DNA from 3 places in the Streptomyces lydicamycinicus genome. Region 3 is predicted to be linked to each of the others. Evidence: riboswitches for the same ligand, from Rfam matches in the RefSeq annotation. Region 3 holds a riboswitch; each other region holds the start of a gene.
The links. A riboswitch is a leader RNA that binds a small molecule or an ion and turns the genes downstream of it on or off. The one in region 3 is predicted to bind S-adenosylmethionine.
Positions count from the first base shown of each region.

Region 1 (3,269 bases), on a different contig from region 3:
TCGTCGGACCGGTGCTGGCCTTCATCGCCACCAAGCGGATCTGCCTGGGGCTCCAGCGGCGCGACAAGGAGAAGGTGCTGCACGGTCGCGAGTCCGGCATCATCAAGCGCCTGCCGCACGGTGAGTTCATCGAGGTCCACGAGCCGCTCGACCAGGAGCAGCTGCACCTGCTCACGCAGCACGAGCAGCCCGCGCCGCTCGAGCTGGGCCCGGAGGTCGACGAGAACGGTGTGGAGCGCAAGCTGTCGCGTTCGCAGAAGCTGCGCGCCAAGCTCTCCAAGGCCTACTACGGCGAGGACAACGTCATCCCGAAGGCCACGGTCGAGGAGTACAAGGAGATCACCAGCGGCCACGGCCACCACTGATCACCGCAGCGCTTCCTAGCGCACCGTAGGTAGTACGCCACCCAGAGGGCCCCGTCCGATGATCGGACGGGGCCCTCCGGCGTGCCCGGCGGCTCGATAGGGTGACGGCATAAGCAGGAGACAATCCAGGAGAGTGGACCATGAACGTTGTGACCCCGGTTGGCGGCGACAGCGTGGCGGCCCAGACCTGGCCGGAGCTCCTCAACGCCCTGCTCGCCGGCCGTGACCTCAGCGCGGACGACACCGCCTGGGCGATGGACAAGATCATGCGGGGCGAGGCCGGCGACGCCCAGATCGCCGGGTTCGCGGTGGCCCTGCGCGCCAAGGGCGAGACCGTCGCGGAGATCTCCGGACTCGTCCGCACCATGTACGAGCACGCCCGGCTGATCGAGGTCCCCGGGCCCAGTGTCGACATCGTCGGCACCGGCGGCGACGGCGCCAAGACCGTCAACATCTCCACGATGTCCTCGATCGTGGTCGCCGGCACCGGCGCCAAGGTCGTCAAGCACGGCAACCGCGCCGCCTCCTCGGCCAGCGGCGCCTCCGACGTCCTGGAGAAGCTCGGGGTCAATCTCGACCTCACCCCGCAGCGGGTCACCGAGGTCGCCCGGGAAGCGGGCATCACCTTCTGCTTCGCGGTGAAGTTCCACCCCTCACTGCGGCATGTCGCCAACGCGCGGGCCCAGCTCGGCATCCGTACGACCTTCAATGTGCTCGGCCCGCTGACCAACCCCGCGAAGGTCCGCGCCCAGGCGACCGGTGTCGCGGACGCCCGGATGGCACCGATCCTGGCCGGGGTGCTCGCCGAGCGCGGCTCGTCGGCGCTGGTGTTCCGCGGCGACGACGGCCTGGACGAGCTGACCACGACCGCGACCTCCCGGGTGTGGATCGTCCGGGACGGCACGGTGCGCGAGGAGTCCTTCGACCCCCGGGACGTGGGCATCCCCCTGGTGCCGGTGGAGGCGCTGCGCGGGGCGGACGCCTCGTACAACGCGGATGTGGCCCGCCGGCTGCTGGACGGGGAGACCGGCCCGGTGCGCGACGCGGTACTGCTGAACTCCGCGGCGGCGCTGGTCGCGCTGGAGCCGGCGGACGCTCCGCTGGCCGAGCAGATCCGGGCCGGGATCGAGCGGGCCGCCGCCTCGATCGACTCCGGGGCGGCCAAGCGGGTGCTGGAGCGCTGGGTGGCGGCCAGCAACACATGAGCGCACGGTGACGCAGGGTGTGACGCAGGGCTCAGTCCGTCATACGGACCGGGCCTTGCGCCTCTTTGCCCGTGTGGCATGATTCTGCCCAGGTCACGAGTGACAGCGATGCAGGCCCCGGCCCGCTGTCCGGCAACCCTCCTTCCGTGGCGGGGTGCCCCGGGTGATGACCAGGCCGTAGGCAGCGAGGTCTGCGGCAAGCGCGGATCCCTCGCCAGGGATCCTGGTCCCCGAGGGAGAACTTCCGTGAATCAGCGAATGCGATAGGGCCCGACGGCCCCTTTTCCGCATCCCTTTTTCTTTTCCCGCCGCGGTGCCCCGGCGCGCCTTCGCGCCCCCGCCCGCAGCGAATTCGCTTACCTCTTACGGGAGTTCGCCATGTCTGGTTCCGCCGTTGCCGCCGACCGTTCCGTTTGTGCCCCGCTGCCGGTTCTCGGCCGGGATGTCCTCGTCCCGCTCGTGACCGGCGGCGAGGTCGACTACGCCGCGCTGGACTACGCCGCCAGCGCCCCCGCGCTCCAGCGGGTCTGGGACGACGTGGCGGCCTACGCCCCGTACTACGGCAGCGTGCACCGCGGCGCCGGATACCTCTCGCAGCTGTCCACCGACCTCTTCGAGAACAGCCGCCGCACGATCGAGGAGTTCCTCGGCTGCCGCACCGAGGACCAGGCCGTCTTCACCCGCTCCACCACCGACTCGCTGAACCTGCTCGCGGCCGTACTCCCCGAGAACACCCGGGTGTTCGTCTTCGAGACCGAGCACCACGCCTCGCTGCTGCCGTGGGAGCAGCGCCCCGACGTCACGGTGACCTACCTCAACGCGCCCCGGACCCCGCAGCAGGCCGTGGACACCCTGGAGAAGGCGCTGGCCGCGCGCGAGCCCTACGGCCCGGCGCTGGTCTGCGTGACCGGTGCGTCGAATGTGACCGGTGAGCTGTGGCCGGTGCGGGAGCTGGCGGCCGCCGCGCACGCCCACGGCGCCCGGATCGTGCTGGACGCGGCGCAGCTCGTGCCGCACCACCCGGTGGACCTCGGTGAGCTGGACGTGGACTGGGTCGCCTTCTCCGGACACAAGCTCTATGCGCCGTTCGGCGCCGGGGTGCTGGCCGGCCGCGCGGACTGGCTGCGGGACGCCGCCCCGTACCTGGCCGGCGGCGGCGCCAGCCGCAAGGTCTCCCGCCGCCCCGACGGCGGGGTGGACGTCGAGTGGCACACCACCGCGGCCCGGCACGAGGCCGGTTCGCCCAACGTCATCGGCGCCTACGCCATCGCCTCGGCCTGCCGGGCGCTCACCGAGGCCGGCTTCGAGGGCCTGGTCGCCCGCGAACAGGAGCTGATCGCCCGCCTCCGCACGGGCCTGGCCGAGGTACCCGAGGTCACCGTGCTCTCCCTCTTCGGCGACGACGCCGCACGCGTGGGCGTCCTCTCCTTCGTCGTCGAAGGCTGGAACAGCTCGCACTTCGCGGCCGCCCTCTCCGCGGAGTACGGCATCGGCGTCCGCGACGGCCTCTTCTGCGCCCACCCCCTCGTCCGCACCCTCCTGGGCAGCGCCCCCCAGGACCCCGGCGAGTGCGGCGCCCCCGACGCGGCCCCCGGCGAGAAGTCCCTCAACGCCATCCGCGTCAGCCTGGGCGTCGGCACGCCGGACGAGCACGTCGACCGCTTCCTCCGCGCGGTCACCGAACTGGTGACGAACGGGG
Region 1 covers NZ_BBNO01000012.1:42,737-46,005, forward strand. Annotated here, with positions in the region: gene qcrB (cytochrome bc1 complex cytochrome b subunit) at 1-365, shown strand, start outside; gene trpD (anthranilate phosphoribosyltransferase) at 506-1,570, shown strand; SAM riboswitch class IV at 1,662-1,779, shown strand; gene TU31_RS33975 (aminotransferase class V-fold PLP-dependent enzyme) at 1,949-3,269, shown strand, end outside.
Region 1: another riboswitch for S-adenosylmethionine. It lies ahead of TU31_RS33975 (aminotransferase class V-fold PLP-dependent enzyme); the one in region 3 lies ahead of thrC (threonine synthase).

Region 2 (3,269 bases), on a different contig from region 3:
GTCCAGCGCGGTCAGGTGCGGGAAGAGGTTGAAGTTCTGGAAGACGAAGCCGATCCGGCTGCGCTGGCCCAGGATGACCCGTTCGCTCAGCTCCTTGAGCCTCCCCCGGCCCGCGGCCGGGCGGACCCCCGCCTCGCTGCGCTCGCCGTGCCGGCGTACGCCGATCAGCTCACCGTTCACGCTGACGTACCCGACCTCGGGCTTCTCCAGGTGGTTGATCACCCGCAGCAGGGTGGACTTGCCTGACCCGGACGGCCCGAGAATCACGGTGACCTCGCCCGGCCGCACGGTCAACTCGACGCCGTCCAGCACCCGGTGGCCGCCATACCACTTGTGCACGCCGTGCACCTCGACCGCGGCAGGCCGTATCTCGGTGGTGTCGGTGGTGTCGGTGATCTCAGTCAGCTCGGTGCTCTCAGCAGTCTCGGTGGTCATATCGCCGCCTCCCTCCGGGCTCGCGCCCGCAGATCACGCAGACCCGTCCGCACCTTCTGCAACGGCGTCGGCGGAAGGGTGCGCGTCGCGCCCCGGGAGAAGTACCGCTCGACGTAGAACTGGACGACGGAGACCGCACTCGTGAGGATCAGGTACCAGACGGTGGCGACCAGCAACAGCGGGACGATGTCACCCGGGTAGGTGCTGCCCATGCTCTGCGCGGAGCCGAAGAGATCGAGCAGCGACACGTAGAAGACGAGCGAGGTGCTCTTGATCAGATTGATCAGCAGATTGACGTAGTTCGGGGTGATGGACCGCAGCGCCTGCGGGAAGACGATCTTCGTGAACTGGTAGCTCCTCGGCAGACCGAGTGCCGATGCCGCCTCGTGCTGCCCCTGGTCGACCGCGAGGATGCCGCTCCGCACCACCTCGGACGCGTACGCCGCCTCGTTCAGGCTGAGTCCGACGACCGCGACGACGATGTCGGTGGCGAGCCGGGACTCGTCGAAGGTGAAGAAGGCGGGGCCGAACGGAACTCCGAGGCTCAGCGTCTTGTACAGCGCGCTGAAGTTGTAGAGGAACAGCAGCACCACGATCAGCGGAACCGAACGGAACAGCCATGTGTAGGTCCAGCTGACCGCCCGCAGCACCGGGCTCCGGGAGAGCCTGCCCAGGGCCACCAGGATCCCGCCGAGCAGACCGAGCACGGCGCTGTACGCCGTCACTTCGAGGGTGATGAGCAGACCGTCGAGGATCGTCGGGCGCAGGAACCAGTACTGGAACCGGTCCCACTGATAGAAGGGGTTGGTCACCAGTCCGTGGGCGATCTGGGCGACCAGCACCAGCACGATCGCCGTGGCGATCCAGCGACCTGGTCGGCGCTGCGGCAGCACCCGCTGTGCCGCCAGTGGCCGCGGTGCGGTGTCATCGCCCGGCCGTTCGGTTCCGGCAGGGCGTGCGGTACGAGGCTCGGAGGCGGGCTCGGGGGTGTCTTCGGCAGGAGGCGCTGAGGCGAGGGACACCACAGCGCCAGGGGATTCACTCATGGAGGGCTCCAGCGAATTCGGACACCCCGGACCACGGATGCCGCGACGGCACCGCAGAGCCGTCAGGACTCTGCGTGACGATGCGCACGGGACACGCGGCACGTGGTACGGGGGCTGGGCAGGAAGGGTGCACACCGCGACAGCGGTGGCATCAGAGGTTCAGAGAGCCGTCAGCCTCGGCAGAAGGCACGGCAGGTGCAAGTGCCGGTACACAGTGCGCTGTTGACGCGGAGCAGGTCGACCGTCCGGTTCGCGCACAGCAGCAGGCAGCCGCGACGCCGCCATGCGGCCGTCTCCAGAGCTGCGTACATTCCGTCACCGTCACTGTTCCAGCCCCATGGGGGCCTCGCGCTTACCGAAAGGCTTCCGGTCCGGTCGTCACCTGGGGCACCCCACCGCGGCGCGAGGGTTGCCGGTCAGCAAGCCAGGGCTTGTCGCTGACACTCATGACCGATCTGCGGCGTAAGTTAGACAGATCTCGGACATGGTTGTCAAAGCCTGCCCGACCTGTGGGACGACAAACCGAGTCGGGACGGTCCACATCGACACTGGATGTGCTGGATCACCAGGTAGCGGCACAGGCCGCACCATGGCTGCCGGTTCCCTCCACACCGGCCCGGCGCACCTCGCCCAACTACCGGACACATTTGGATAGTTGCTCATAGCTGGCCGGGCACACGGGTGGGCGGGTGGTCAGTTGCTGTTCTCCGGCACACCGGAGCCCGGCGCCGGACGCGAGAGCAGGACCGCGCCCCCGATGAGGGCCAGAGCGACGATCTCGATGACCGCCTGCACCGGCAGACCGGCGACGTACATGTCGGGCTTGTCGAACTGCGGGTCGAAGTAAGCGGCACCCGGATAGAAGATGGCCAGCGCCTGGCTGACCCAGTACAGGCCGGCGAGAACGACCGCGGCGCGCAGGTTGGAACCCGCATCGCCCCGGCGGCGCCAGACGAAGTACAGCGTGGCCAGGGCGAGGAGGGTCCCCATGGCCATCGTCTGACCGTTGTGGAACTTGGCGTGTGCGGGCCAGAGCGGGTTGAGGACGTGCGTTTCGTTCCAGTCGGCGATGTAGGGCGAAACACCGGTGAAGACGGCGACCAGCGAGAGCATCGCCTTGCCGATCACCGCACGTGAAGGGATGACGGACTGGGGGGGCGCTCCGCCGGAAGCAGGCGTGGAAGAGAGGGAGTTGCGCATCGGAAGCGGCCTTTCGTCTCGTTCGGGCCGGCCGGGCACGGCCGGCCTGGGAAGCCCAGGAGGGCCGGCATGCCCGACCGGCTCGGGAAGAGGTCGGGAGCGGGGGCGGAGGACGGCGCGGTGTCAGGCCGCGGCGGCGTCGGACATCGGCGCCCGGCCGGTCGCGTAGGCATAGGAGGCGGTGATGACCTGCTTGGCCACCTCCAGTTCGGTCCGGTCTCGCGGGGCGTAGAGCATCACGACGTTGATGCCGAGGTCGTAGAGCGGGTGCTTCTCTCCCCAGCCGGAGGCCAAGAAGGCGGCATGGTCGGCCGGGTCCAGCGCCAGATGGAGACTGCCGTCGGCGTGCACATGCGTGAATTCCTCGTCGGCGTTCGGCGGCATCAGCACCGCCCCCGGGGCGGGAGGCGCGCCGTCGAGGAACAGCGCGCGGGAGCTGGGGGCGGACACCTTGCTGCGGCCCCAGGCGGTGCCGGGCAGTGCGGCGTCCATCCACCGCAGCAGGTCCTGCCTGACCTCGGCCGGACTGGTCTGGCTCAACTGCAGGTGCGGGACTTCGGGGCCCGTCCGGGGCCGCTCGCCCTCGCG
Region 2 covers NZ_BBNO01000008.1:90,060-93,328, forward strand. Annotated here, with positions in the region: gene TU31_RS26745 (amino acid ABC transporter ATP-binding protein) at 1-435, opposite strand, end outside; gene TU31_RS26750 (amino acid ABC transporter permease) at 432-1,481, opposite strand; SAM riboswitch class IV at 1,825-1,933, opposite strand; gene TU31_RS26755 (DUF6640 family protein) at 2,175-2,681, opposite strand; gene TU31_RS26760 (luciferase domain-containing protein) at 2,805-3,269, opposite strand, start outside.
Region 2: another riboswitch for S-adenosylmethionine. It lies ahead of TU31_RS26750 (amino acid ABC transporter permease); the one in region 3 lies ahead of thrC (threonine synthase).

Region 3 (3,269 bases):
CCTCAGCACCTGCTTGCACCGCACTGCGCTCGGAGACCATGTCGCGAAAGTAACCCGCCACAGATCCGCGCAAACGTACGGAAGCGGTCAAGGGGCGGCGCGGGCGGCGCGCCCGGCGCTCGGTGCGCTCACGCCGCCCGCCGCTCCGCGTACTCCGGGATTTCGGCCATCGGGGGGCGTTCCTCGGTGTCCACGTCCGTGGTGCGGGGGACGAAGCCCTCGTCGCCGCGGTCGAACTGGGTGAGGCGGGGGCGGACCAAGTGGCCGCGGGTCAGGCGTAGTTGGGCGGTGCGGTAGATCGCGGCGGCCATCCGGCCGAGGGCCTGGCCGTCCTGGTGGCGGTGTTTGCGCACGCCGACGTCGACCTGGGCGAGCGCGTCGAGGCCGACGGTGTGCAGGGAGTCGACGAGCAGGCCGAGCTCCACGCCGTAGCCGACCGGGAACGGCAGCCGTTCCAGGAGGGCGCGGCGGGCCGCGTACTCGCCGCCCAGGGGCTGGACGAAGCCGGCCAGCTGCGGCCAGTGGAGGTTGAGGAGCGGGCGGGCGACCAGCTCGGTGACCCGGCCGCCCTGGCCGGCCCCGGCACCCTCGTCGCCGGTCTCCAGCGGACGGTCGTACATCGCCTTCACGAACTGGATGTCCGGGTCCGTCAGCAGCGGGCCGACGATCCCGGAAACGAAGGCGGCGGAGAATTCGCGCAGGTCGGCGTCGATGAAGCAGATGATGTCGCCGGTGGTGGCCAGGAGGGAGCGCCAGAGCACCTCGCCCTTGCCGGGCAGCGCGGGCAGGCGGGGGAGGACGCTGTCGCGGGAGACGACCCGGGCGCCGGCCGCCGCCGCGACCTCGGCGGTGCGGTCGGTGGAGCCGGAGTCCAGCACCACCAGCTCGTCGACCAGGGGAACGGTCTCGGTCATCAGCTCGGCACGGATCACCGCCACGATCGCCCCGACCGTGGCCTCCTCGTCGAGCGCGGGCAGGACGACACTGACCGTACGGCCCGTCTGGCGCTTCGCCTCCAGCAGCTGCCCCAGCGGACGGTCAGCGGCGGACCAGGAGTGGCTGGTCAGCCAGCTCTCGACCTCTTCCAGCACGTTTACGACTCCTCGGTCGCCGCCCGATCAGCGGCCTGTGTGATCCATCTCGCGGTTCGGACGACTATCTCAACTGTCAGTGCCTTCGGTTACAGTCTTGAACAACGCGGATGACCGTCGCATGTCGGGGTCCCCGCGCCACAAACGCCTGGGTTCAGCCCAGCGCCATACCGCTCATCCAGAGGGGCAGAGGGATACGGCCCGTTGAAGCCCCGGCAACCCTCCAGCCGGTCTTGCCGCCAGGACGCTGACGTCCCGCGCGCGTGAGGCTCCCGGCTAGGGAAGGTGCCAAATCCGTCTCGTGGCGAGATTCGCCGCGAGGAAGATGAGGAGAAAGGGCCTCGCCTCCATGGCTGTGCAAGTCACCGAAAACACCCCCACCGTCGCTCTGGGCCCCGCCGCAGCTCTGTCCTGCCGCGAGTGCGGACAGCGCTTCCCGCTCGGCCCGATCTTCGCGTGCCAGGAATGTTTCGGGCCGCTCGAAGTCGCATACGACCTGCCGAGCGGCGACCCCGAGGGCCTGCGGAAGCAGATCGAGGCCGGCCCGAACAACATCTGGCGCTACGCCCCGCTGCTGCCCGTCCCCACCGACGTGGCCGACAAGCCCAATCTCAACCCGGGCTTCACCAAGCTCGTCAAGGCCGACAACCTCGCCCGTGAGCTGGGCGTCACCGGCGGTCTGTACGTCAAGGACGACTCCGGCAACCCGACGCACTCCTTCAAGGACCGCGTCGTGGCGATCGCCGTCGAGGCCGCCCGCGCCTTCGGCTTCACCACCCTCTCCTGCTCCTCCACCGGCAACCTCGCCGGTGCGGTCGGCGCCGCGGCGCGCCGCGCCGGATTCCAGTCCTGCGTGTTCATCCCGCACGACCTGGAGGCCGGCAAGGTCGTCATGGCCGCGGTCTACGGCGGTGACCTGGTCGGCATCGAGGGCAACTACGACGACGTCAACCGCTTCTGCTCCGAGCTCATCGGCGACCCGCTGGGCGAGGGCTGGGGCTTCGTCAACGTCAATCTGCGGCCGTACTACGGCGAGGGCTCCAAGACGCTCGCGTACGAGATCTGCGAGCAGCTCGGCTGGCGGCTCCCGGACCAGATCGTCATCCCGATCGCGTCCGGCTCGCAGCTCACCAAGATCGACAAGGGGCTCAAGGAGCTGATCGCCCTCGGCCTGGTCGAGGACAAGCCGTACAAGATCTTCGGCGCCCAGGCGGAGGGCTGCTCGCCGGTGTCGGCGGCCTTCAAGGCGGGCCACGACGTCGTACGGCCCCAAAAGCCGAACACCATCGCCAAGTCTCTCGCCATCGGCAACCCGGCCGACGGGCCGTACGTGCTCGACATCGCGCGCCGTACGGGCGGTGCCGTGGACGATGTCAACGACGAGCAGGTCGTGGACGCGATCAAGCTGCTGGCCAGGACGGAAGGCATCTTCGCGGAGACCGCGGGCGGTGTGACCGTCGGCGTGACCAAGAAGCTGATCGAGGACGGCGTGCTCGACCCGTCCCTGACCACCGTCGTCCTGAACACGGGTGACGGCCTCAAGACACTCGACGCGGTCGCCCCGACCTCCGGGCCCACGGCCACGATCCGTCCGAACCTGGACGCGTTCCGCGCGGCCGGCCTGGCCCGCTGAGTCCGCCGGCCCGTCCGGCATACGGCGGACGAGGCCGCGACCGGCCCACGAACTCGTACTCCGTACCCCTGGAAGGCAGAACCATGAGCGTCAAGGTCCGCATCCCCACCATCCTCCGCACGTACACCGGTGGCCAGGCCGAGGTCCCCGCCGAGGGCGCGACCCTCTCCGAGGTGATCGCCGACCTGGAGCAGAACCACCAGGGCATCGCGGCCCGTGTGCTGGACGACGCCGGCAAGCTGCGCCGCTTCGTGAACGTGTACGTCAACGACGACGATGTGCGCTTCGAGCAGGGCCTGGAGACGCCCACCCCGGACGGCGCGGGCATCTCGATCATTCCGGCGGTGGCCGGCGGCTGCTGATTTGCGCCAACTCTTCTCCTGCATGACCGGAATTGCCCCGTCCGCCAGAAAGCGGACGGGGCAATTCCATGTTGTGAAAGGAGATACCATTGGGGTGATCCCCCTCCGGATATCACCGTGCGCGTGCCGAACGCATATGTGTTCGCGATCAGTTGTGGCCAAAGTGTGGGCGGTATTTGTCGC
Region 3 covers NZ_BBNO01000001.1:102,159-105,427, forward strand. Annotated here, with positions in the region: gene TU31_RS00460 (alpha,alpha-trehalose-phosphate synthase (UDP-forming)) at 1-40, opposite strand, end outside; gene TU31_RS00465 (glucosyl-3-phosphoglycerate synthase) at 129-1,091, opposite strand; SAM riboswitch class I at 1,263-1,423, shown strand; gene thrC (threonine synthase) at 1,441-2,724, shown strand; gene TU31_RS00475 (MoaD/ThiS family protein) at 2,808-3,086, shown strand.